Regions from separate parts of the Streptomyces sp. NPDC052023 genome, predicted to be linked through region 1. Evidence: riboswitches for the same ligand, from Rfam matches in the RefSeq annotation. Region 1 holds a riboswitch; the other holds the start of a gene.
What was found. Region 1 has a riboswitch for S-adenosylmethionine ahead of ACIHCM_RS01020 (aminotransferase class V-fold PLP-dependent enzyme). Riboswitches for the same ligand answer to the same signal wherever they lie in the genome.
Positions count from the first base shown of each region.

Region 2: linked by a shared signal. The riboswitch ahead of thrC (threonine synthase) and the one ahead of ACIHCM_RS01020 (aminotransferase class V-fold PLP-dependent enzyme) in region 1 are both predicted to bind S-adenosylmethionine.

Region 1 covers NZ_JBIUBW010000001.1:224,545-229,829, reverse strand. Annotated here, with positions in the region: gene ACIHCM_RS01030 (cytochrome bc complex cytochrome b subunit) at 1-1,387, shown strand, start outside; gene trpD (anthranilate phosphoribosyltransferase) at 1,526-2,590, shown strand; SAM riboswitch class IV at 2,675-2,791, shown strand; gene ACIHCM_RS01020 (aminotransferase class V-fold PLP-dependent enzyme) at 2,955-4,316, shown strand; gene ACIHCM_RS01015 (Lrp/AsnC family transcriptional regulator) at 4,325-4,606, opposite strand; gene ACIHCM_RS01010 (rhomboid family intramembrane serine protease) at 4,603-5,285, opposite strand, start outside.
Region 2 covers NZ_JBIUBW010000011.1:123,293-128,577, forward strand. Annotated here, with positions in the region: gene otsB (trehalose-phosphatase) at 1-250, shown strand, start outside; gene ACIHCM_RS22545 (trehalose-6-phosphate synthase) at 235-1,635, opposite strand; gene ACIHCM_RS22550 (glucosyl-3-phosphoglycerate synthase) at 1,729-2,673, opposite strand; SAM riboswitch class I at 2,824-2,979, shown strand; gene thrC (threonine synthase) at 2,998-4,287, shown strand; gene ACIHCM_RS22560 (ubiquitin-like small modifier protein 1) at 4,374-4,649, shown strand; gene ACIHCM_RS22565 (cold-shock protein) at 5,101-5,285, shown strand, end outside.

The DNA.
Region 1 (5,285 bases):
CAGCTACGTCCCCATGCAGGGCGTGCTGATGAGTGAGGCGTACGCCTCCACGCTGGACATCAGCTTCGACGTGCGCGGCGGTCTGCTCATCCGGCAGATCCACCACTGGGCGGCGATCATCTTCCTCGCCGGCATGTTCGTGCACATGATGCGCGTCTTCTTCACCGGCGCGTTCCGCAAGCCGCGCGAGATCAACTGGCTGTTCGGCTTCCTGCTGTTCGTCCTCGGCATGTTCACCGGGTTCACCGGATACTCGCTCCCGGACGACCTGCTCTCGGGCACCGGTGTCCGCTTCACCCAGGGCGCGATCCTGTCCGTGCCGATCGTCGGCACGTACATCTCGTTCTTCCTGTTCGGCGGGGAGTTCCCGGGCACCGACTTCGTGGCCCGCTTCTACTCGATCCACATCCTGCTGCTGCCGGGCATCATGCTCGGTCTGGTGGTCGGCCACCTGATCCTGGTCTTCTACCACAAGCACACGCAGTTCGCGGGCCCCGGCAAGTCCAACAAGAACGTCGTGGGCATGCCGCTGCTGCCGGTCTACATGGCCAAGGCCGGAGGCTTCTTCTTCCTGGTCTTCGGCGTCATCGCGGCCCTGTCCGCCATCGCGACCGTCAACCCGATCTGGGTGCTGGGCCCCTACCGTCCGGACCTGGTGTCCACCGGCGCCCAGCCCGACTGGTACATGGGCTTCGCCGAAGGCCTCGTCCGGGCCATGCCCGGCTGGGAGATCGACTTCTGGGGTCACACCCTGGTCCTGGGCGTGTTCGTCCCCCTGGTGCTCTTCGGCGTGTTCCTCGCGGTGATCGCGTTGTACCCGTTCATCGAGTCGTGGATCACCGGGGACAAGCGCGAGCACCACATCCTCGACCGGCCGCGCAACGCCCCGACCCGTACCGCCTTCGGTGTCGCCTGGGTCACCGCCTACATGATCATGTTGATCGGTGGTGGCAACGACATCGTCGCGACCCACTTCGATCTGTCGATCAACGCGGTCACCTGGTTCGTCCGGATCGGCTTCTTCGCCGGACCGGTCATCGCGTTCGTCGTGACCAAGCGGATCTGCCTCGGCCTCCAGCGCCGGGACAAGGACAAGGTGCTGCACGGCCGGGAGACCGGCACCATCAAGCGCCTGCCGCACGGTGAGTTCATCGAGGTCCACGAGCCGCTCAGCCAGGAGGCCCTGTACACGCTCACGGCACACGAACAGTACGAGCCGGCCGCGATCGGCCCGGCGGTCGACGAGAACGGTGTCGAGCGCAAGATCACGGGCTCCGAGAAGCTGCGCGCCAAGCTCAGCAACGCCTACTACGGTGAGGACGCCCAGATCCCCAAGCCGACCGTCGACGAGTACAAGGAGATCACGAGCGGCCACGGCCACCACTGATCGCTGCACTCGCCACGCCACGGCGCAGGGCCCCGTCCGGTGTTCGGACGGGGCCCTGCGCCGTCCCCGGGGCTGGATAGGGTGGACCTAGTTCGAGACACGTGTTCCGTGCTACGGGACTGGACCCAGGAGCGGCTGATGAGCGCTGTGACCCCCGCTGGAGGCGACACCGCGGCGGGCCGCTCCTGGCCCGCCCTGCTGAACGGCCTGCTGGACGGCCGTGACCTCAGCGCGGACGACACCGCCTGGGCGATGGACCTGATCATGCGGGGCGAGGCCACGGACGCGCAGATCGCCGGGTTCGCGGTGGCGCTGCGGGCCAAGGGCGAGACCGTCGAGGAGATCAGCGGGCTCGTGCGGACGATGTACGAGCACGCGAACGTCATCGAGGTGCCGGGGGAGACGGTCGACATCGTCGGGACCGGCGGCGACGGCGCGAAGACGGTGAACATCTCCACCATGTCCGCGATCGTCGTCGCCGGCACGGGCGCGAAGGTCGTCAAGCACGGCAACCGGGCGGCCTCCTCCGCCTCCGGGGCGTCCGACGTGCTGGAGAAGCTGGGCGTCAACCTGCAGCTGACGCCCGGGCGGGTCGCCGAGGTCGCCGAGGAGGCGGGGATCACCTTCTGCTTCGCGGTGAAGTTCCACCCGGCGCTGCGTCATGTGGCGGCGGCGCGCGGGCAGTTGGGCATCCGGACGACGTTCAACTTCCTGGGCCCGCTGACGAACCCGGCGAAGGTCAAGGCGCAGGCGGTGGGAGTCGCGGACCTCAGGATGGCTCCGATCGTCGCCGGTGTCTTCGCCGAGCGCGGCAACTCCTCGCTGGTCTTCCGCGGCGACGACGGCCTCGACGAGCTGACGACCACGTCGACGTCCCGGGTCTGGGTGGTCCGCGACGGCAAGGTGACCGAGGAGACCTTCGACCCGCGCGAGGCCGGCATCGACCTGGTGCCGGTGGAGGCGCTGCGCGGTGCGGACGCCTCCTACAACGCCGAGGTCGCCCGGCGCCTGCTGGACGGCGAGCCGGGTCCCGTCCGGGACGCGGTGCTGCTGAACGCGGCGGCCGCGCTGGTGGCGCTGGCGCCGGGCGACGGGCCGCTGGCCGAGCAGATCCGCGCCGGGGCGGCGAAGGCCGCGGAGGCGATCGACTCGGGCGCGGCCAAGCGGGTGCTCGACCGCTGGGTGGCGGCGAGCAACGCCTGACGCCGCAGGAGGTGACGCGGGGCGCGGTCCGGATTCTGGACCGCGCCTTGCGAGCCGAAGATCATGTGGCAAGATGCTGCACCAGGTCATGAGCGACAGCTGAAAGGCCCCGGCCGGCTGTCCGGCAACCCTCCGTCCGTGGCGGGGTGCCCCGGGTGAAGACCAGGTCGCAGGCAGCAAGGCCCGCGACAAGCGCGGACCCCTCGCGTCACCAGGGGTCCTGGTCGTTCGAGGGAGCCTTCCGTGAGCAAGCGAATGCGCTAGGGCCGCAGAGCCCCGCCTCCGCATCCCCTTTTCTCTTCGTCACCGCGCTCGAGCGTGCCGCTCGCGCGGTGATCTCCGCCTGCCTCACGGGAGTACACCCATGTCCGTCTTCACCGCTGCCGCCGACCAGTCCGTCTGTGCCCCGCTGCCCGTTCTGGGGCGGGACGTCACCGTCCCCCTCGTCACCGGTGGCGAAGTCACCTACGCCGCTCTCGACTACGCGGCCAGCGCCCCCGCCCTCCAGCGCGTCTGGGACGATGTGGCGGCGTACGCGCCCTACTACGGCAGCGTCCACCGGGGTGCCGGCTACCTCTCCCAGCTCTCCACCGACCTTTTCGAGAACGCCCGCAGGACCGTCGCCGACTTCCTCGGCTGCCGCGACGACGACCAGGTGGTCTTCACCCGGTCCACCACCGACTCGCTCAACCTGCTCGCCACCGCTCTGCCCGCCGGCTGTCAGGTCTTCGTCTTCGAGACCGAGCACCACGCCTCCCTGCTGCCCTGGCGGGACGCCCAGGTCACCTACCTCGACGCCCCGCGCACCCCGCAGCAGGCCGTGACGACCCTGGAGCGCGCGCTGGCCGGCCGTGACCCGCACGGTCCGGCCCTGGTCTGTGTCACCGGCGCGTCCAACGTCACCGGCGAGCTGTGGCCCGTGCCGGAGCTGGCCGCGGCCGCGCACGCGCACGGCGCCCGGATCGTGCTGGACGCCGCCCAGCTGGCCCCGCACCACCCGGTGTCGGTCCGGGACCTGGACGTCGACTGGGTCGCCTTCTCCGGGCACAAGCTGTACGCCCCGTTCGGCGCCGGTGTCCTCGCCGGCCGTGCCGACTGGCTGCGCGAGGCCGAGCCGTACCTCGCGGGCGGCGGGGCCAGCCGCCAGGTCGCCCGGCGGGCCGACGGCGGGGTCGACGTCGAGTGGCACGACAGCGCCGCCCGGCACGAGGCGGGCTCCCCGAACGTCATCGGCGCCTACGCCGTCGCGTCGGCCTGCAAGGCGCTCACCGAGGCCGGCCACGACGCCCTCGTCGCCCGGGAGCAGTACCTGATCCAGAAGGTCCGCGACGGCCTCGCCGGGGTTCCCGAGGTCCGGATCCTGTCGCTGTTCGGCGACGACGCCCCCCGCGTCGGCGTGGTCTCCTTCGTCGTCGACGGCTGGAACAGCTCGCACTTCGCCGCCGCCCTGTCCGCCGAGTACGGCATCGGCGTCCGGGACGGGCTCTTCTGCGCCCACCCGCTGGTGCGTACCCTGCTCGGCAGCGATCCGCAGACGCAGGGCGAGTGCGGCGCCCCCGAGGCGGCTCCCGGCGAGAAGTCGCTCAACGCCATCCGGGTGAGCTTCGGGGCGGGGACGCCGGACGAGCATGTCGAGCGGTTCGTCGGGGCGGTGCGGGAACTGGTCCGCGACGGTGCGAAGTGGAACTACCGCACGGTGGACGGGCGGTGTGTCCCCGCCGTGTGATCAAGCGCCTAGTTGTCCAGGCCGATCGCGAACGCCGCCTCCAGGTCGTGCTGGGAGTACGTCCGGAACGCCACGTGGGTGTCCGTGGCCTCCACGCCGGGGATCTTGCTGATGCTGCCGGGAATGACGTCGGCGAGGTTCTCGTGCTGCTTCACCCGGACCATGGCGATCAGGTCGTAGGTGCCGGTGACGGAGAAGACCTCGCTGACGGAGTCCAGCGCGGCGATCTGCTCGGCGATCTCGGGGATCCGGTCCACGCTGGTCTTGATGAGGACGATCGCGGTGATCACGGCTGGTTCTCTCCCTCGGGGGCCGGAGCTGGGGCGGGCTTCACTCTAGTCGCCCGCCCGTCGCCCACCACCGTCGTGCCCAGGCCGCGCCCGGTGCCCCTCCTTCTCCCGAATCGCGCCCACGCGTAAGCGAAGCCCAGGCCGAAACCGACCAGGTGGGCCAGATAGGCCACCCCCGGCCCGCTGGACGCCCGGCCCGCCGCCAGCCATTGCAGGGCCACCCAGAAGGGCAGCACCACCCAGGCCGGGAACCGCAGCGGCAGGAAGAACAGGAACGGCAGGAGGCTGGTCACCCGGGCCCGGGGGAAGAGGAACAGAAAGGCACCGAGCACCGCCGAGATCGCCCCCGACGCGCCCACCAGGGACTGCTCGGAGTCGGCGTTTGCCACCGCGTACCCCAGCAGCGCGAGGTAGCCGCAGCAGAGATAGAAGAGGGTGAACTCGATGCGGCCCATCCGCTCCTCGGTCATCACGCCGAAGACGTAGAGGAAGAGCATGTTGCCGAGCAGATGCACCCAGTTGCCGTGCACGAAGAGGCCCGTCGCCGGGGTGAGGACGGCCCGGGGGGAACCCTCGAACAGTTCTGCGGGCACCACCCCCCAGTGGCGGAAGTACTCCCGCTGCGCGGCGAGCAGGTCGTCGCCGAGGCCGTACACCGGATTGAGGCCCGAGGCGGGGC
Region 2 (5,285 bases), on a different contig from region 1:
GGGCGTGGCCCTCCTCGACTACCTCCGGGAACGGGGCGCCGAGTCCGTCCTCTACGCGGGCGACGACCTCGGCGACCTCCCCGCGTACGCGGCGGTCGGCACGCTCCGCTCGGAGGGCACACCGGGGCTGCTGGTGTGCAGCGGCAGCGACGAGGTGACCGAGCTGCGGGAGCGGGCCGACCTGGTGGTCGCCGGCCCGCAGGGCGTGGTCGGACTGCTCGCGGGTCTCGCGGCTCAGCTGGAGGGCTGATCGCGCAGGGCGGTCAGCTGGTCGAGGAACCACTGGGCCGGAGGCAGGGCGGTGGCGGCGGCCGCCAGCCGCTTCGTCCGCTCGGCGCGTTCCCCGGCCCGCATGGTCAGCGCCTCGTGCAGCGCGCCGGCCGTGCCGGTGATGTCGTACGGGTTCACCGCGATCGCGTCCTCGCGCAGTTCCTCGTACGCCCCCGCCTCCCGGGACAGCACCAGCGCGCATCCCTCGTCGGACACCACCGGCACCTCCTTGGCGACCAGGTTCATGCCGTCGCGGATCGGGTTGACCAGGGCCACGTCCGCGAGCCGGTAGGCGGCGAGCGAGCGGGCGAAGTCGTCCTTCACGTGCAGCACGACCGGCGTCCAGCCCGGCGTCCCGTAGCGCTCGTTGATCTCCTCGGCCACCCGCCGCACCTCGGCCGTGTAGTCGCGGTACACGGCGAGGTCCTGCCGCGAGGGGTAGGCGAAGGCGACGTGAACCACCCGTTCGCGCCACTCGGGGCGGTCGTCGAGCAGCTGCCGGTAGGCCAGCAGTCCGCGCACGATGTTCTTGGACAGCTCGGTCCGGTCGACGCGGACGATCGTCCTGCGGCCCTCGCCGACCTCCGCCCGCAGCGCGGCCATCCGCTCCTCGACGTCGGCCTCGTGGGCGCGCTTGCGCAGGAAGTCGGCGTCGGCCCCGAGCCCGTGCACGCCGATCCGTGTGTCCCCGAGCCCTCCGGTGAACGTCTCGCAGCAGGCCGTGAAGGCGTCCGCCCACCGCCGGGTGAGGAAGCCGAGCCGGTCCGCGCCGAGCATCCCGCGCAGCACCTGTCCCGCGACGTCGTCCGGCAGCATCCGGAAGTACTCCGGCGGCGCCCACGGGGTGTGCGAGAAATGGCCGATCCGCACGTCGGGCCGCAGTGCGCGCAGCATCCCCGGCACCAGCGTCAGGTGGTAGTCCTGCACCAGCACCGCGGCGCCCTCGGCCGCCTCCTGGGCCAGCGCCTCGGCGAACGACCGGTTGTATGCCTCGTACGCCGCCCACTGCCGCCGGAACTCCGCGTCGAAGACCGGCTCCAGCGGCGTCTGGTACAGCATGTGGTGCACGAACCACAGCACGGAGTTGGCGATGCCGTTGTACGCGTCGGCGTGCACCCCGGCCGCGATGTCCAGCATCCGCACACCGGACTCGCCCACGCCGCGCCGCACCGCCTCGCGGTCGCCGTCGCCGAGGGCGGAGCACACCCACAGCGCGCCGGCGTCGGGGCCGATCGCGGAGAGGCCGGAGACGAGCCCGCCGCCACCACGCCTGGCGTGCAGCGAGCCGTCGTCACGCACCTCGTACGAGACCGGGCCCCGGTTGGAGGCCACCAGTACCTGCGCAGGACCGTACGTCGAAGCCATACGCCTCAACCTAGCCCTCTCCTGATCCGCTCAAACGTACGGTTCGAGACCGAAAGGCGGCCGTATACAGCCGTACGCTGCCGTACCCAGCGCTCAGGCCACTTTCCGGGCCGCGTACTCCGCGATCTCCACCATCGGCGGGCGTTCCTCCGTGTCCACCGAGTACGTCCGTGGCTCGAACCCGTCCTCCACCCGTTCGAACTGGGTGAGGCACGGGCGGACGAGGTGGCCGCGGGCCAGCCGGAGCTGGGCCGTGCGGTAGATCGCCGCCGCCATCCGGCCGAGCGCCTGCCCGTCCTGGTGACGGTGCTTGCGCACGCCGACGTCCACCTGGGCGAGGGCGTCCAGCCCGACCAGATGCAGGGAGTCCACGAGCATGCCCAGCTCCACGCCGTACCCGACCGGGAACGGCAGCTGCTCCAGCAGCGAGCGCCGGGCCGCGTACTCACCGCCGAGCGGCTGCACGAAGCCGGCCAGCTGCGGCCAGTGCAGGTTCAGCAGCGGGCGTGCCACCAGCTCGGTCACCCGGCCGCCCTGCCCGGCGGCGTCGCCCAGGGGGCGGTCGTACATCCCCTTGACGAGGGCGATGTCCGGATCGGTGAGCAGCGGTCCGACGATGCCCGTGACGAAGTCCGAGGAGAACTCCTTCAGGTCGGCGTCGATGAAGCAGACGATGTCGCCGCGGGTGACGAGCAGCGAGCGCCACAGCACCTCGCCCTTGCCGGGGACGGGCGCGACGCGCGTGAGTATCCCGTCGCGGTGTTCCACCCGGGCGCCCGCCGCGGCGGCCACCTCGGAGGTGCGGTCGGTGGATCCGGAGTCGACCACCACGATCTCGTCGACCAGCGGCACCTGCTCCACGAGGTCGTGCCGGATCGCGGCGACGATGTCACCGACGGTCTCCTCCTCGTCCAGCGCGGGCAGCACGACACTGATCGTCTGGCCCGTGCCGTGCTTCGCGGCCAGGACCGTGTGGAGCGGCCGGTCGGCCAGCGACCAGGAGCGGGTGCTCAGCCAGCGCTCGACTTCCTCCAGCACGGTCCGGTGCTCCTCTGCATTTCGTGATCCATCTCGCGGTTCGGACGACTATCTCAGCAGTCCTGGCCTTCGGTTACAGTCTTGAACAACGCTGGTGACCATCGCATGTCGGGGGCCGTCGGCGCGCACCACGGCATGACAACCACATACAGCTCATCCAGAGGGGCAGAGGGAAACGGCCCGTTGAAGCCCCGGCAACCCTCCAGTCGGTTCTCGTAGATCGTTCTCGATCGTTCCGCGAGGCTCCCGGCTAGGGAAGGTGCCAATTCCGTCTCACGGCGAGATGCGTCGTGAGGAAGATGAGGAGAAAGGGCCTCGCCTCACATGGCTGTGCAGACTGTCGCAAGCAGCACCAGCAACCCCACCGTCGACCTCGGTCCCGCCGCGGCGCTGTCCTGCCGCGAATGCGGCCACCGCGTCCCGCTCGGCCCGGTCTTCGCGTGCGAGGAGTGTTTCGGCCCGCTGGAGATCGCCTACGACTTCTCCGCGTACGAAGCGGAGGAGCTCCGCAAGCGCATCGAGGCGGGCCCGTCGAACATCTGGCGTTACGCGCCGCTGCTGCCCGTCCCCGCCGACGTGGCCGGCAAGCCGAACCTGAACCCGGGCTGGACCCCGCTGGTCCAGGCCGACCGCCTCGCCGGTGAACTCGGCGTGGAGCCCGGCAAGCTGTTCGTCAAGGACGACTCCGGCAACCCGACCCACTCCTTCAAGGACCGGGTGGTCGCCCAGGCCCTGGAGGCCGCGCGGGCCTTCGGCTTCACGACTCTCTCCTGCTCCTCCACCGGCAACCTCGCCGGTGCCGTCGGCGCCGCCGCCGCCCGGGCCGGCTTCCGCTCCTGCGTGTTCATCCCGCACGACCTGGAGCAGGGCAAGGTCGTGATGGCCGCGGTCTACGGCGGCGAACTCGTCGGCATCGAGGGCAACTACGACGACGTGAACCGCTTCTGCTCCGAACTCATCGGCGATCCGGCGGGCGAGGGCTGGGGCTTCGTCAACGTGAACCTGCGGCCGTACTACGCGGAGGGGTCCAAGACCCTGGCGTACGAGATCTGCGAGCAGCTCGGCTGGCGGCTGCCCGACCAGATCGTGGTGCCGATCGCGTCCGGCTCCCAGCTGACGAAGATCGACAAGGGGCTCCAGGAGCTGATCAAGCTCGGTCTCGTCGAGGACAGGCCGTACAAGATCTTCGGGGCGCAGGCCGAGGGCTGCTCGCCGGTGTCGACCGCGTTCAAGTCGGGGCACGACGTCGTACGGCCGCAGAAGCCGAACACCATCGCCAAGTCGCTGGCCATCGGCAACCCGGCCGACGGGCCGTACGTGCTGGACATCGCGCGGCGTACCGGCGGCGCGGTGGAGGACGTGACGGATGCTCAGGTCGTGGACGCGATCAAGCTGCTCGCGCGGACCGAGGGGATCTTCGCGGAGACCGCGGGCGGGGTGACCGTCGGGGTCACGCGCAAGCTGGCCGAGAACGGGGCGCTGGACCCGTCGCTCACCACCGTCGTACTCAACACCGGTGACGGTCTGAAGACTCTGGACGCGGTGGCGGGGACGGGACTCACGGCGACGATCCGGCCGAGCCTCGACTCGTTCCGCGAGGCTGGTCTCGCGTAAGAGAGCTTTGCACTTCGTCTGCGGGCCGGTGGGCGCCGGCTCCCAGTCCCCGCCCCCTGGGGCGTCACCCTGACCGGAGGTTCCACGTGAGCGTCACTGTCCGTATCCCGACCATCCTGCGCACCTACACCGGTGGCCAGGCCGAAGTCACCGCCGACGGGGCGACCCTCGCCGAGGTGATCGACGACCTGGAGAAGAACCACACCGGCATCGCCGCCCGGGTCCTGGACGACCAGGGCAAGCTGCGCCGGTTCGTCAACGTGTACGTCAACGACGACGACGTCCGCTTCGAGCAGGGGCTGGAGACGGCGACCCCGGACGGCGCAGGCGTGTCCATCATTCCGGCGGTGGCCGGAGGCTGAAAGGCCGCCGAAACCGCCCACGCGTTACCGTGAGTAAGTCCGGTTACTCAATGTTCATCGAATTGCCCCCTCCGTGAGAGAAGCGGAGGGGGCAATTCAGTGTGGTTGAGCGCGGTAGAGTTGGGGAACGCGTCGCGAGGTGACATGCCGGACGCATATGAGTTCCGGCTCCGGTGCGATGAGAAGTAGCCAAAGTGTGTGGCTCTTTTGCGCCTTTCATTCCTTTTATGGAGCCCGACTTGCCCTGAATTCGGGCAGATTCTCCCTAAATTGCCGACCGTCTGCACCCAGATTTCTCGTCCGATTGACCTGTTGCAGACGGCAGTTGGACAGATACATTCAGCCGCGGTCGACGCGTTCCGGCGCACGCCCCCGGTGAACAGGGGGCGAGGTCTGACCCGGATCCGCGAAGTGCGGATCTGTGCAAGGGCCAGTAATAGGGGAGTTAGGCATGGCTCAGGGCACCGTCAAGTGGTTCAACGCGGAGAAGGGGTACGGCTTCATCGCGGTCGACGGTGGTGCGGACGTCTTCGTCCACTACAGCGCGATCCAGATGGACGGCTACCGGACCCTCGAAGAGGGTCAGCGGGTCGAGTTCGAGATCTCGCAGGGTCAGAAGGGCCCGCAGGCCGACAT